DNA from 2 places in the Peribacillus sp. NPDC097295 genome. Region 1 is predicted to be linked to the other one. Evidence: predicted binding sites of a transcription regulator. Region 1 holds the regulator's gene; the other holds the start of a gene.

Region 1 (8,307 bases):
ACCTCCCCTTTTTAGAGGAAGTAGTCTATATTTTACTTATTATTAGTTAGCGTAACTGCTTCTCATTCGGACGAAAAATGGGGTTAACCAGTTCTCAAAAATGAGTTATTACATCATGCCGCCCATTCCGCCCATGTCAGGCATTCCCATGCCGCCAGCAGCGCCAGCAGGTTCTGGTTTGTCAGCAACGACTGCTTCTGTTGTTAAGAACATAGCCGCAACAGATCCAGCGTTTTGTAGAGCTGAACGAGTTACTTTAGTAGGATCGACGATACCCGCTTCGATCATGTTCACCCATTCTCCAGTAGCGGCATTGAAGCCAGTACCGATTGCTTCGCCTTTAAGGCGTTCTACGATTACAGATCCTTCAAGTCCAGCATTGTGAGCGATTTGACGGATTGGCTCTTCGATTGCACGAAGAACGATTTTCACGCCTGTTGCTACGTCGCCTTCTGCTTCGATTTCTGCCACTTTATTGTATACGTTTAGAAGAGCTGTACCACCACCGGCTACGATACCTTCTTCAACAGCAGCGCGAGTAGAGTTCAATGCATCTTCAATACGAAGTTTGCGTTCTTTTAATTCTGTTTCAGTAGCTGCTCCGACTTTGATCACGGCTACACCACCAGCTAATTTAGCAAGGCGTTCTTGTAGTTTTTCGCGGTCGAATTCAGAAGAAGTTTCTTCTAATTGAACACGGATTTGGTTTACACGAGCTTGAATTTGAGCTGTGTCTCCAGCACCTTCAACGATTGTTGTGTTCTCTTTTGTAACAACGACTTTAGAAGCGCGTCCTAAAGAATCGATTGTTGCAGATTTAAGGTCTAGGCCGATTTCTTCTGTGATCAGTTCGCCGCCTGTAAGAGCTGCGATGTCTTCAAGCATGGCTTTACGACGGTCACCGAAACCTGGAGCTTTAACTGCCACTGCATTGAATGTTCCACGAAGTTTGTTCACAACAAGAGTTGCTAGCGCTTCGCCTTCAACGTCTTCAGAAATCAACAATAGTGGTTTTCCTTGTTGTACAACTTGCTCAAGTACAGGAAGGATTTCTTGAAGGTTCGTGATTTTCTTATCAGTGATCAAGATGTATGGATTTTCAAGAATGGCTTCCATTTTATCTGAATCAGTAACCATGTAAGGAGACGCATATCCGCGGTCGAATTGCATACCTTCTACAACGTCCAATTCAGTTGTGAAACCTTTAGATTCTTCGATTGTGATAACGCCGTCGTTACCCACGCGTTCCATAGCTTCTGCAATCAATTGACCCACTTCTTCATCAGCAGAAGAGATAGCGGCAACTTGTGCAATCGATTCTTTGTTTTCAACAGGTTGAGAAATGGCTTTTAATTCTGCAATCGCAGTATTAACCGCTTTTTCCATCCCTTTACGGATACCCATTGGGTTCGCACCAGCTGTTACGTTCTTAAGACCTTCACGGATCATTGCTTGCGCAAGAACCGTTGCAGTAGTCGTTCCGTCACCAGCTACGTCATTCGTTTTGCTTGCTACTTCAGCAACCAATTTCGCACCCATGTTTTCGAAAGCATCTTCTAATTCGATTTCTTTAGCGATTGTTACACCGTCATTGGTAATAAGCGGTGAACCGAATTTTTTCTCAAGAACCACGTTACGTCCTTTTGGTCCAAGCGTTACTTTTACTGCATCTGCAAGAGCGTCAACACCACGTAGCATTGAACGGCGAGCTTCTTCACTAAATTTAATTTCTTTAGCCATGTATAAGTACCTCCCTAATCATTTTAAGAAAAATTTTCGTTCAGTTAAGTATGATGTATAATTAGCCAATTACAGCTAAGATATCGCTTTCACGTAAGATTAAGTATTCATTATTTTCGTATTTAACTTCAGTACCAGCATATTTTGAGAAGATAATTAGATCGCCTTGGGCAACCTCTAAAGCAACACGTTCGCCATTTTCAAGAACACGGCCCGTACCAACCGCTACGACTTTACCTTCTTGTGGCTTTTCTTTTGCAGTATCAGGAAGAACAATACCGCTTGCCGTTTTTTCTTCAGATTGAACTAATTCAATAATAACGCGATCACCTAATGGTTTTAACAAGTGAAACAACCTCCTCATTTTCTCTTAATCAATTGCCTGATTTATTAGCACTCATCAACACCGAGTGCTAACACATTTATAATATTAAATAAATTGAGCCCTTTTTGCAAGTATCTTGTTGAATTTTTTTTATTAATTTTTGATAAATTATGGGTATACTACTTCAGTATAATGAATCTTTTTGCGTTTTTTTAAAACGGCCCCATTTTGCATACCTATAAGTGGTATTACGGTCCATTTTTTGATACCTTTTAAGTATACGTTTATAGAATGTCCCCATGTCAGGACTCTAAAATTAATGGCGGACATAGTAAAAGGAGTTTTCGTTTTTGAAAAAAGAATATTGGTTCGTCATCATCACTTACATAGCCATGCAATTATCCAGTGTAGTCGGAAAGCCGATTTTCATGGTGATCGGATCATCAATGGGGATACCGAATGATGAACTCGAGGTTAAAGCGATCGCTTACTGGATTGTCTTCAGTTTTCTTGCAGCCCTACTGGTGATTCTATTTTTATTGAGAAAAGATATAAAGGAGAATATAGACCTTAAACAGGCGTCGATTCCCACATCCATCCTCTGGGCAATCGCAGGTGTTTTCCTGGCCTTTTTCGCTCAAAGTATCGCTGCGAACATTGAAACGATGCTTGGGGTGAAGGGTGAATCCGAGAATACACAAAATCTCGTTTCACTCATTTCTAAAGTGCCGATGGTCATTTTCGTAACGTCTGTAATTGGCCCTATTTTGGAAGAGATTATCTTCAGGAAAATTATTTTCGGTTCACTTTATAAACGCTTTAATTTCTTCATTTCGGCTTTACTCAGCTCGGTTATTTTCGGCTTGGCGCATGGTGAACTCGAACACCTTCTTTTATATGCAGCCATGGGCTTCACCTTTGCCTTCTTATATGCAAAAACGGGTCGTATTCTCGTGTCCATAGCCGCACATGTTGCTATGAACACTCTTGTTATCATCCTTCAGGTGGCATATAGAGAAGACATCGAGAAATTGTCAGGTACCGCTCAAGCCATTATCGGAGGTTTATTATGAAACGGCAGTCACCATTATTCATCGGTATCATATACGCTGGCTTAGGCATTCTTTTTACGACCATTGCCATCCAGACGGTCAATTCATCAGGATGGGGATTTTTCGCCTATATCCTTGTATTGATTGCAACCCTTGACTTAGGATCGGGGTTACGCATGATTTTAATCCACTTTAAAATTAAGTCCATACAAAAGAATAATAAAAAGTAAAAACACGCTGCGTTTTCGCAGCGTGTTTTTTATTCTTCTAGAACAGCTTCTTCCACTACTGGGTAGTGCTTTAAAAAATAAATCAATGATTGAAGTTCTACCGCCAGATCAATATGATGGACCCTTATCGATGGGGGTACAGTCAGACGGGCTGGGGTGAAGTTCAATATTCCTTTAATATCGGCTTTAATCAAACGATCGGTAATCGTCTGCGCCTCTTGGGCAGGCACTGTCAAAATGGCTACAGTGATATTATTTTCCTGCAAAAGCGTGTCTATTTGGTTCATATGGTGAATCGGCACATCAGCAATACTCTTTCCGACTTTATCTTCAGAAACTTCAAATGCCATTTCTATTTTTGTATTATTGTTTTTAATGAAATTATAATTTAAAAATGCAGTTCCTAAATTTCCTACCCCAATCAAGGCTACTTTAGTCAGCTCGTCTTGATCTAATGTTTTTCTAAAGAAAGACAATAAATAATTGACATTATAGCCATAGCCTTTCTTTCCAAGCGCTCCAAAATAGGAAAAATCACGGCGGATTGTTGCTGAATCTACTTTTACAGCTTCGCTTAGCTCTGCTGAGGAGACTCTTTGTTTACCTGAAGAATGTAAGTTTTTTAAAAATCGATAATACAAGGGTAACCTTTTAGCCGTCGCCTGCGGTATCTTTGGGTCATGGTTCATTGTTCTTCCCCGCCTTTATACATGCTTTAAAACTTTTACATTTGGTTTAGCTGCCTCTTGTAATCACTACTAGACACTCCACCTGTTTTCTCCACTAAAAATGTAGGTCCGATTACCATTCCTTTATCCAGTGCCTTACACATGTCATAAACCGTTAAAGCGGTTGCAGATGCTGCTGTTAACGCTTCCATTTCGACACCTGTACTACCCTTCGTCTTAACCTGTGTTTCAATTTTCAGCCTATAACCTTGTTCTTCTTTTTCCCAATCAAAGGCGATATTGACACCTTGCAGGGAAATAGGGTGACACATCGGAATGATGTTGGATGTATTTTTACTGGCCATGATGCCAGCAACCTGTGCAACCGCCAATACATCCCCTTTTTTCATTTCTTGATTCGTTATTTTACCATATATTTCTTCGTTCAATAAGATGCTGGATTGAGCTGTCGCCGTCCGGATTGTCTCTGGCTTCGTGCTCACATCAACCATTTTGGCTCTGCCTTGCTCATTAAAATGCGTTAAATCGCTCATAAAATTACCCCTCCTAAATCATACACTATTATCCTACATTATGTAACAGCATGTTTTTCACCTTTAAAACCAAAGCTGTTGCCGTTAAATACTATAATACGTTACACTAACAATAATCAATTGAGGTGAAATCCATGATTCTATTACAAATCAATCAACTATCGAAATATTATGGTGCTGAGCTAATCTTATCAAATATGAAGCTTGAAGTTCAAAATAAAGATCGAATTGCCTTAGTCGGCCGAAACGGAGCCGGAAAGTCGACCTTGCTAAAAATTATAGCCGGTCAGATTTCGCACGATGGCGGTGAGATCATCAAGCCAAAAGACGTTACCATCGGTTATATGGCCCAGGATACTGGATTGGAATCGGAACTTTCCATCTGGGATGAAATGCTGACCGTATACGAAAAACTGATGGGTCAAGAAAAAGAGCTACGGCGGCTAGAGTCTGCCATGGCCGATCCGGCAACATTTGAAAATGAACAGCGGTACCAAAAAGTGCTGAGTGAATATGACGCCCTACAGGTCACCTTTAAAGAACAGGGCGGGTATCAATATGAAGCGGATATCCGCTCCGTATTACATGGTCTTCAATTTGGGGACTTTGATCACTCTACCTTGATTTCCACGCTGAGTGGCGGCCAAAAAACACGCCTTGCCTTAGGGAAGTTACTTTTAAAGAAACCGGATATATTAATACTCGATGAGCCTACGAACCATCTGGATATAGAGACGCTCTCTTGGCTTGAACAATATTTGCAAAGCTATCAGGGTGCTGTTCTTATTGTATCCCATGATCGCTATTTTCTTGATAAAGTTGTCAATCAGGTATATGAAATCTCACGGAATAACATGAAAAAGTACTATGGCAATTACAGCTCCTACCTGGAAAGGAGAGCTGAGGACTACGAACGGGAAATGAAGCAATTCGAAAAGCAGCAAGGAGAAATAGAAAAACTGCGTGACTTCGTGCAACGAAACATCACGAGAGCATCGACAACCAAAAGAGCGCAGAGCCGTCGTAAACAGCTGGAAAAAATGGACGTATTGGACAAGCCTCAGGGTGATGAAAAATCCGCCAACTTTTCCTTCCAAATAGAAAAACAAAGTGGCAATGAAGTGCTTCACCTTCAGAACTTAGCCATCGGTTATAATGAAGAAACAGTATCCCAGAATATTAACTCGCGGATGACTAAAGGGGAAAGTATTGCCCTCGTCGGACCGAACGGTGTCGGTAAATCGACATTATTGAAAACGATCATCTCGAAGCTTCCTGCAATTGCTGGGGAATTCCGCTTTGGAACTAATGTGGAGGTCAGTTATTACGATCAAGAGCAGGCCAATCTCATTTCCAATAAACGTGTGCTGAATGAATTGTGGGACGATTATCCGACTAAGCCTGAGAAAGACATCCGCACAGTACTCGGCAATTTTCTCTTTAGCGGGGATGATGTCTTAAAAACCGTTTCTACCCTAAGCGGTGGAGAAAAAGCCCGTCTAGCTTTAGCAAAAATGATGATGGAAAAAGGAAACTTTTTGATTCTCGATGAACCGACAAACCACTTAGACTTAGAGAGTAAGCTGGTCCTTGAAAACGCTTTGATTGATTATCCTGGAACTATCCTTTTTGTCTCTCATGACCGGTATTTCATCAATCGGATTGCCACAAAGGTTATAGAGCTTTCGAAAGACGGAAACGAAGAGTTCCTCGGTGATTATGATTACTATGTAGAGAAAAAACAAGAACAAGCTGAAATTGAAGCTCTAGAACAACAAGGTAAGACAAAAACCGTTGAAATAAACGTTGAAAAAACGAATTATAAAATAGACAAAGAATCTAAAAAAGCAGAACGCCAGCGAAAACGCCGTATCGAGGAAATCGAATCAGCCATGGAACGGTTAGAAGAGGAAATTACCGAATATAATGACCTTCTATGTGACCCGGCTGTTTTTCAAGATCACGAAAAAGTGTTGGACATACAGACAAAGCTGGATAAAGCAAAGGAAACACTTGATCAGTACTTAGAAGAATGGGCAGAATTAGAAGAATAAGATGCAAGACTGGGTCATTTTTGACTCAGTCTTTTATTATGAAAAATCCAACTTAGTTATCCACAGACCTATACACATTTCAAGCTTTACTACATCAACATTATTGTAGTTTACCCACATTATCCACAAAACATTATCCACTTATCCACATATTTACTATTTATACACAGGTATTTTGAATAGTAAAAAAACTTTATCCACAATATCTGTTAATTTATATAAAAATAAAAACAAGATACCAAGTTCGGTATCTTGCCTTCATTAGAAAACTTCTATATCCAATCCAGGGTTTCCGTTCAAATCTAGCCCTGATCGTTTCCCTTTTTCGAACATGATGCTTCCAGCAGCACCGATCATCGCTGCATTATCCGTACAAAGGTGTAACGGAGGAATGATAAGCTCCGTAGATAAGTCTGCAAAAGCATCCGTTAGAGCTTCTCGTAGCCCTTTATTAGCCGCGACTCCTCCAGCAAGCAACACTTGTTTCACTTCGAATTCCTTAGCAGCTTTTACGGCCTTCGTCACCAGAACCTCAATAACACTTGCTTGGAAACTTGCAGCTAAATCCTGAGGCTCAATATTTTCGCCACGTTGTTCTGCATTATGCAACGTATTAATGACAGCCGATTTCAAGCCACTGAAAGAAAAGTCATAGCTTCCTTCTTCTAGCCAAGCTCTTGGCAGTTTCAAGGATGGCGTCCCCTCTTGGGCAAGCCTATCGATATGAGGGCCTCCAGGATACGGAAGACCAAGGGTTCTTGCTACTTTATCATATGCCTCACCTGCCGCATCATCTCTTGTCTCCCCAATTACTTGAAAGGAACCAGGCTCAGTTAACAGCACCAATTCGGTATGTCCTCCCGATACGACTAAAGAAAGGGCAGGATACTGTATTTCTTGTACCAGTCTATTCGCGTAAATATGACCGGCAATATGGTGCGTTCCAACGAGTGGTATACCATGAGCGAAAGCGACAGCCTTGGCCGCATTAACGCCTATTAACAAGGCTCCCACTAGCCCAGGGCCTTCCGTGACAGCAATAGCGTCCAAATCCTCATATGACACACCAGCCTGAAGCAAAGCCTCTTCCAGTACGATAGTGATCTGCTCTACATGGTGACGGGACGCAATTTCGGGAACGACTCCACCAAATCGTTTATGGCTTTCTATTTGTGAAGCCACAACATTACTTAGTATCTCTGTCCCATTTTTAATGACGGCTGCAGCAGTCTCATCGCAGCTCGTTTCAATACCCAATATCAATTGATCTTTTTTCATCTTAAATTCACCCACATAACATAAGCATCTTCTTGATTGTCTGTATAATATCTTTTACGTATTCCGCCCTTTTGAAAACCGAGTTTCTCATAAAGGGAAATGGCTACAGCATTACTGACACGAACTTCTAGCGTCATCCGCACCACTCCCATACTGATCGAGATTTCTATCATTTTTCTTAGGAGGGCTTCGCCAAGCTTTTGCCCCCGGTATTCGGGTAAAATGGCAATGTTGGTAATATGCGATTCATCAATGACAACCCAGGCTCCGCAATAACCAGCAATTTTCCCATCATCCTCAATGACCAAATAAACAGCATATTCGTTATGATTCAATTCATTAAAGAAAGCTTCCCGGGTCCAAGGCAAAGTAAAAGACTGTTTTTCAACGTTCAACACTTGTTCGA
Region 2 (8,307 bases), on a different contig from region 1:
AGCAAATGATAATATTCTTATGGATATTACACCACCAACCGTCCTTGTCGGTCATACAAAAATGTATGGCTTCAATCAAGCCATCAATCTGCCTATCGTCTTGGAAGGGGCAGGAACCCTTCATATGGTTTTGATGATAGAAATGTAATTTATCAAACGAAAGAAGCCCCTTACCTTCAATTTATCTGGTAAGGGGCTTCCTTCAATCTTCCTTCTCTACGGAAGATTGGTTTTGAACTTGGATGATGATGTTTTGAAATTCCTCTTTTCCACAGACAAAACATCTACACTCCTGATTCAATATGGTCCGACAATGCATACAGTATTTTTTCTCCATCCCCATCACTTACTTTCTTAAACAGATACTAACAATATATTCAGAAAGTGAAGAGAGTTTCCTATTATTTATTCATCCAGGTCTTTTCATCAAACCCATTAGATGATACAAACAAAAACTGCCTCCATCCCAAAGCGGGTCAATGGAGGCAGTTTTTGTTCATTTAATAATCAGGCTACATTTTGTCCTTCCATATGCATTTTCTTTACTTTCCCTTTTGAAGGGATCACATTGAAAATGATATTCAAGAATATGGCTGTGAAACTCCCGGCTACAATTCCATTTTCAGTTAGAATTTGGATACCCTTAGGAATATGGGAGAACACCTCAGGCACAACGGTTACCCCTATTCCCATTCCCACTGAGCATGCAATGATTAAGAGATTTTCCTGTGAAGAAAAATCCACTCTGCTTAACATTTTAATTCCTGCTGCAATCACCATTCCGAACATGGCGATCATCGCCCCTCCTAAAACGGAAGGAGGAATCACTGTAGTGAACGCACCTATTTTAGGGACAAAACCAATTAATATAAGCATGCTTGCAGCTACATAAATGACATTTCTCGTTTTAATTCCAGACAATTGTATCAGTCCGACATTTTGTGAAAAAGCCGTATAAGGAAAGGCATTAAATAAACCGCCTACAATACTGGCCAGCCCTTCAGAACGATACCCGCGGGCAAGGTCTTCTTCTAAAATCTTTTTATCTGTAATTTCTCCCAAGGCATAGTAAACACCTGTCGATTCAACTAAGCTAACTATGGCAACCAGAGTCATTGTTATAATGGCGGTTATATTGAATTCAGGAAGGCCAAAGTAGAAGAAATGTGGCAAATGAAGCCAAGAAGCGCTGGCTACCGAACTGAATGCCACTTTGCCCATGAAGAAAGCGACAAATGTCCCGAAAAATAACCCAAGTAAAATTGCGATGGATCTTGCAAAGCCCGTTGAGAATTTATACATCAATATGATAAATAGCAACGTTCCGAAACCAAGCGCTACATTACTCAAGGAACCGAAGTCAGCAGCCCCTTGTCCGCCTCCCAAGTTATTAACGGCCACCGGAATGAGAGTAATTCCAATGATCGTTACTACTGACCCTGTTACAACGGGAGGGAAAAACCTTGAAAGCTTTCCGAAGAACTTACTGACTAATACAACGACCAACCCCGAAACCAGAATGGCACCATAAATGCTATTCATACCGTACTGGGTACCAATTGCTATCATCGGGCTTACTGCCGTGAATGTACAACCCAGGACGACGGGAAGGCCAATGCCAAAATGCCTCATTTTCACAACTTGTAATAAAGTGGCAATCCCACACATTAGAATATCGATGGAAACCAAATAGGTCAGCTGTGTCGAATTCAATCCCATCGCACCGCCGACAATAAGGGGGATAACAATGGCACCCGCATACATAGCAAGAACATGTTGTAATCCTAAAGATGCAACTTTCCATGGGGATTGATTAGCCATTAACGATAGCTCCTTCCTTCTCCTCAACAAATACGATTTCGCCAACGTTCAACTCCTTGATCCTCGCTAAGGATTCGACATGGAATCCCTGATCCCTTAGGTCCTTCCCGCCGCTTTGGAATGCTTTCTCGATGACAATCCCTATACCGACCACTTCAGCTCCCATTTGCTTACAGATATCCGCCAAGCCCCGAGCAGCTTGTCCTACTGCAAGAAAATCATCGATTATCAAGACTTTATCGCCCGCTTTAATATATTTATTAGATACCGTAATGGTATTCGTTTCCTTTTTAGTAAATGAATGAACGGACGCGGTCACCAAATCCTCAGTCAATGTAAGGGATTTACGTTTGCGGGCAAATATTAACGGTACGTCCAACTCCAAAGCCGCCATCAGTCCTGGCCCAATTCCGGATGATTCAATCGTAAGCACTTTTGTTATTTCTTTATGGGCAAATCGTTTTACAAATTCTTTTCCAATCTCTTTCATTAGCATAGGATCCATTTGATGGTTCAAAAATGAATCGACTTTTAAAATGTCTTTGGATAATGCTTGCCCTTCGGACAGGATCTTGTTTTTTAATAGTTGCATGATGATTCCTCCCAATCTGGATGTTTATTTACCCATGTCTGCTTTTGTTTCTTGGCAAATAAAAAAACCAAGAAACATTGCAACACTTTGGAGTGAGGCAATATTTCTTGGCATCCGTGAAAAAAAGGAATACATAAATCCCTTTCATCCTGCAACAAGATCTATTACTCACTCATAGTCAGATTGTTTACGGCAATCCGGTAGAAACTTGCAGGCCATATCCCTGCGATTATACGAGTGAAACTTTAATTTTTATATTATAAGAATTATAACAACGCTAGCTCTATTTGAAAAGCGAATTTTACTAAAAAACGAACTTTACAAAGAAATACCTATTTAACATTAGATTTTTTAGAAAATTCAAAATAGTAAGAGTTAATTCTCAGTAGTATCCTTCCTTAAAAAATTAATGACAGCACTTTACACTTCACAATACTTTCACAAATTACCTTCCAAAAAAGTTTACTTATCTTTAGCCTGGCAATTTTACACTATTCACAACATGTTAAGGAGATGATTGAACAATTTGTGAAATGATAGATAAAGGATACTTTTTCACCATGTCTTTTGTATGATGAATTTATTTAATAAACATTTTCATGAATTGAAAGGAGTGGAAGTAATGTCCGAGCCTGCTTTTAAGAGTAAACGTACCATAAAAAAACAGGATACCAATCTAAAAGGTACACTCGCTTCTGTTTTACTACTTGGAATTTTTCTGGTAATCGTATGGGTCAGCATTTATTTTTTATTTACAGATCGTTTAGGTTAATTGAGGAGGAAAAATCATGCACATGCATAAGTTTGAAAAAATCTGGCTGATTTTAGGAACGGTCGCCCTACTCATTTTCTTAACCGTCTTAGGAGTGAGTGCCTTCTATTTAGGGAATCAGCCACCAAGCTGCTTAGTAACCATCGATCCAGAAAAAGTGGATACAACAGCCCCCTTCGATGCCCCCGGCTTACATAAAGTCGAGGGAAAAGAGTGGGATTATGAGTTAGTATTTGTAGCTTCTGCCTTTTCATACAGCCCTGCAAAGGTAGAGATACCGAAAGGGTCTACTGTCAAAATCATTGCGACGACCAAAGATGTTATCCACGGTTTCGAGGTAGCCGGAACAAATGTCAATATGATGCTTGAACCCGGTTATGTCAGTGAATACACCGCCACTTTTAATAAAGTGGGAGAAAACCTGATTATTTGCAATGAATATTGCGGAGTTGGTCACCATATGATGAGCTCCCAGATTGAGGTGGTTTCAAAATGACAAAAGCTATTGAAAATGAAAGAATTCACCCACTGGACGCAAAGCTCGCCATGGCTCATTTCTTTGTAGCCATCATTGCCTTGGCACTAGGAGGCTTTGCAGGGTTACTTCAAACACTCGTGCGTTCAGGCAGAGTCGAATTGCCCGCCGGAATAACCTATTATCAATTACTTACGGTTCATGGCGTTTTACTCGCTCTTATACTTACAACCTTCTTCATCATAGGATTTCATCTATCAGCAGTCAGTAAAACGATCGGGCCCTTAAGCAAACGGGCAAGAATATCAGGCTGGATAGGATTTTGGACAATGACCGCCGGTACTGCAATGGCTGCACTAATGGTCTTATTAAACGAAGCGTCAGTCCTTTATACTTTTTATGCTCCGCTTCAAGCCCATCCCATTTTCTATGGGGGATTGACACTTGTTATCGTTGGTAGCTGGATTAGCGGCGGGGCCTTATTATCGACCTACCATAAATGGAGGAAAATAAACCGGGGCCAGGCAAGCCCTTTATTAAGTTTTATGGCTGTAGTCAATACTTTACTATGGATTGTTGCCACTATAGGGGTTGCTGTCACCGTATTATTCCAGCTTCTTCCTTGGGCTTTGGGGTGGGTTGATTCGATTAATATTTTGGCAAGCCGGACCTTGTTTTGGTACTTCGGTCACCCACTTGTCTATTTCTGGTTGCTTCCAGCCTATATGTGCTGGTATGTGGTGATTCCTAAAATCATTGGCGGTAAAATATTCTCGGATTCATTGGCAAGGATGTCTTTTATTTTATTTCTGCTATTCTCCATACCTGTCGGACTACATCATCAATTACTTGAACCTGGCATCGATCCAGTTTGGAAATATTTACAGGTCATATTAACCTTCTTGGTCGTTATCCCATCTTTAATGACAGCTTTTTCTTTATTCGGGACGTTTGAAAAATATGGCCGTTCACAAGGTGCTTCTGGTTTATTCGGCTGGTTCAAAAAACTGCCTTGGGGAGATGCTCGTTTTACCGTTCCTTTCATCGGGATGGTGGCATTCATTCCAGCGGGTGCAGGGGGGCTTGTCAATGCTTCCAACCAGCTGAACCAAGTTGTTCATAATACCATCTGGGTAACTGGACATTTTCATTTAACATTGGCCACTTCGGTGATCTTGACTTTCTTTGGTATTTCTTATTGGCTCATCCCCCATTTGACTGGTCGGACATTGACAACAAAATTGAATAAATTAGCAATCATTCAAGGGATTTTTTGGGCAATTGGGATGTCCATCATGTCCGGGGCCATGCATATTGCCGGTCTACTAGGAGCTCCTCGTCGATCTTCATACTCCACTTATGGGGGATCCTCTCAGGCCATGGATTGGATTCCATATCAAATCGCTCAGGCAATTGGTGGAACCATACTGTTTATTGGAATCATTTTATACATTATCGTTTTCATCCAATTGGCTTTCTTTGCTCCCAAAGGAAATGAAGAGTTTCCCGTGGGTGAAGCATCTGCAGACGAAACTGCACCCCTCATTTTTGAAAACTGGAAATTATGGATTGGAATAACAGCGGCACTTATTCTTTTTGCCTATACCATTCCATTTATTGATATTATCCAGAACGCTCCTCCAGGTTCTAAAGGTTTTAAATTATGGTGATATAAAAAAAGCCTTGGCAGCTTGCCAAGGCTTTCCCTTTGAAATCACTATTTGATTTTATAAACTTCTTTATATTTTTCTTCCAGATACTCGATTAGATATTTCACGTTCAAGCCTTCCCCAGTTGTATCTTTCAGTATCTCTAAAGGCTTTTTCATTTTACCGAATTTATGGATATTTTCGTTAAGCCAATACCTGATCGGTTCAAGGTTACCTGATTCCACAAGTTCATTAAAGTCAGGCAAATCCTTTTGCATCGCATGTTTAAATTGTGCAGCATACATATACCCCAATGCGTAGGATGGGAAATATCCAAAACTACCATCAGACCAATGTACATCTTGCAAAACTCCCATTGCATCATCTTCAGGTAGAATTCCGAGATATTCCTCGTATTTTTTGTTCCAAGCGCTTGGTAAATCCCTCACCTCAAGCTCTCCATTGAAAAGTGCTTTTTCCAATTCGTACCGAATCATAATATGTAATGGATATGTTAACTCATCTGCTTCAATTCGGATGAAAGAAGGCTTTGATTCGTTGATTCCACGGTAGAAATCTTCAAGTTCAACATCTGAGAACTGCTCGGGAGCATACTCTTTCAATAATGAATATTGCTTTTTCCAAAAACTTAGGCTTCGGCCAATGAAGTTTTCAAAGAATAAAGATTGAGATTCATGGATGCCCATTGAAGTTCCACTATCAAGAAGCGTTCCTGTTAGCTCCCCGGCAATATTTTGCTCATAAATAGCATGTCCACACTCATGAATTGTTCCAAAAATCGCGCCTCTAAAATCCCGTTCGTCATAACGGGTCGTAATCCTTACGTCTCCACTATTGATTCCAGTCGCAAAAGGATGGACGGTTTCATCCAGCCTTCCCGCCTTAAAGTCATAACCAAGCTGTTTTAAGACTTCTTGGTTGAATAATAGCTGTTTTTCCTTTGGAAATGCTTGATAAAGGAAATCTGTTTCAGGTTGTTCCTTACTATCTGCAATTTGCTTGACTAAGGGAACGATGCTTTCTTGAAGCTCGGCAAATACTCGGTCCAGTATTTCGACTGTCATGCCCGGTTCATACATGTCCAACAAAGTATCGTATGGCTGGTCCTCATATCCCCAGTATTCAACAAATTTACGAGTATAGTCGACAACTTGCTCCAGGTATGGTTCAAATAAAGAAAAGTCCGCTTTTTCCCTAGCCTCTTCCCATGCACTTTCCGAACGGGATTGTAATATGACGAATTCCTTGTATTCATCTGCTGGGATTTTCTTATTTCGATCATATTCTTTTTTACATTCCTGTACCATTTTGATCGTTGTTTCACTTAGTATCGCTTCTGCTGTTTCTATTGTAAGTTCATCAATAAACCGCTTCATCTCAGAACTTGTCGTCATATTGAAAACCTCAGAGGATAGGACCCCAATCACTTCAGAACGCTGCTCTACTCCCTTTTTGGGAGCACCTGTACGCAAATCCCAAAATATGAGTGCAAGTGCCTCGTTATATGCCGAAATTTTCTTAACATAATCTTTAAACTCTCTTTCAATTAGCTCCACATTCTTTGTCAAATAAAACACCCCTTCCACATTACACTTTACCATATTATACAAAAAGATATCATATCTGAACTATCTAGCTTCCTCAAAAAAAGAGCCAAAGAGAAATTCCCTTGGCTCTAAAAAAGATTTATATTAAATCGTTACCGGAAGAACGGAAATGATTTTCTCTTTGACTTGATCCGATATATCGTTGTCGATCAGAATTTGCACAGTCCCCGAATCATTGCTAGTACGGATTAAACGCCCAATACCCTGGCGTAAACGAAGTAGCATATACGGGAGGTCAACCGATTCAAAAGGAGTTGTACTTGAGTTCCTTTTGGCTTCGAATACTGGATCATGTGGCGGGAATGGGAGTGAATGTATCACTACATTTTGTAATGAAGCTCCTGGCACATCCAGTCCTTCCCATAAGTGATAGGAAAATAGGACGGAATGTTCTTCCTCCTGAAACTTTTTAACAAGATCACTAATTTCAGATTCGCCTTCAAAATAAAAAGGATATGCTGTCTTCGCGCAGTTTTCCTTGAACCAATGCAACTCTTCTTTTGATTGGAACAATACGAGAGTCCGGCCCTCGTTTTCCTCGATTGTTTTCATTGTATACTTGAGCTTAGCCAATTGATCACCTTTTTCGAAGGCAGGCATGTTCATTTTCATCACGTCTTCGTAATCAAATGGTGATTCTACTGAGAAACTGTCGAAGTTTTTAATTCCTAAGCTATCTGCAATATATTGGAATGATTTATTATCAGAGAGAGTCGCCGATGAAAAAATGTATGGGATCTTTTTCGAGAAAACTTGTTCTGACAATATATCCTGGACAAGTCTTGGCATGATGACCAACGTTTTTGTCATCTCATTTTCTTCAAACCATGAAACAGCCTGTTCATCTTTCACAAATAGGGAAAGTGAGTATCCTAACTGTTCTAAATACTCTTCGGTGACTTTCAAATCATAATCGTTAATCGTATACATTTCCGATTCAAAAACAAGGCTTTCTTCTAATTCTTCCACCTTTTTATGAAGTTTTTTTGCTAAAGTGGTAATTTCCTTGGACATCGGAATTTCATATCGGTTAGAGCCACTTACATGAATTGCCTTATCATCAAGCAAATCAAAAAACTCTTCATTGATTTCGATTAAATCTTCAATGACGTACAGCGTTTCCTCACGCACCTGGTTCGCTGTTAACAACTCCAAGATAGAATCTAGTGTTTGTTCACCCACTTTATAAGTAAGGGCTTTTTGTGCAGAAAATTCCAGTAAATGACCTTCATCGAAGATTACACAGCTATGTTCAGGCAATAGTGGAAGCTGTCCTTCACGCTTGCGTTTTTCCTTCGTCCAAACATGCTCCATAAAGAAGTCATGAGAACAAATGATCAAGTCACTCGATTTCCGGTAATGATCACGCG

What was found. The regulator Rex, encoded in region 1, represses fermentation and respiration genes when NADH is low (regulators of the CRP and FNR family bind a similar motif). The targets are predictions, from matches to a motif close to TTGTGAAATATTTCACAA.
Region 2: a site for Rex is predicted at 2,940-2,957, ahead of ACIQXN_RS09070 (cytochrome c oxidase subunit 2A). Genes of this name have one in related genera too.

Annotation. Positions count from the first base shown of each region.
Region 1 covers NZ_JBIWCW010000015.1:65,182-73,488, forward strand. Annotated here, with positions in the region: gene groL (chaperonin GroEL) at 109-1,740, opposite strand; gene groES (co-chaperone GroES) at 1,802-2,086, opposite strand; gene ACIQXN_RS17825 (CPBP family intramembrane glutamic endopeptidase) at 2,416-3,138, shown strand; gene ACIQXN_RS17830 (YdiK family protein) at 3,135-3,347, shown strand; gene ACIQXN_RS17835 (redox-sensing transcriptional repressor Rex) at 3,377-4,036, opposite strand; gene moaC (cyclic pyranopterin monophosphate synthase MoaC) at 4,072-4,569, opposite strand; gene ACIQXN_RS17845 (ABC-F family ATP-binding cassette domain-containing protein) at 4,704-6,623, shown strand; gene tsaD (tRNA (adenosine(37)-N6)-threonylcarbamoyltransferase complex transferase subunit TsaD) at 6,885-7,901, opposite strand; gene rimI (ribosomal protein S18-alanine N-acetyltransferase) at 7,898-8,307, opposite strand, start outside.
Region 2 covers NZ_JBIWCW010000004.1:99,610-107,916, forward strand. Annotated here, with positions in the region: gene ACIQXN_RS09055 (chemotaxis protein CheX) at 1-148, shown strand, start outside; gene ACIQXN_RS09060 (nucleobase:cation symporter-2 family protein) at 508-1,821, opposite strand; gene ACIQXN_RS09065 (xanthine phosphoribosyltransferase) at 1,814-2,413, opposite strand; purine riboswitch at 2,569-2,670, opposite strand; gene ACIQXN_RS09070 (cytochrome c oxidase subunit 2A) at 3,036-3,185, shown strand; gene ACIQXN_RS09075 (cytochrome c oxidase subunit II) at 3,202-3,681, shown strand; gene ACIQXN_RS09080 (b(o/a)3-type cytochrome-c oxidase subunit 1) at 3,678-5,330, shown strand; gene ACIQXN_RS09085 (carboxypeptidase M32) at 5,378-6,931, opposite strand; gene ACIQXN_RS09090 (ATP-dependent DNA helicase) at 7,022-8,307, opposite strand, start outside.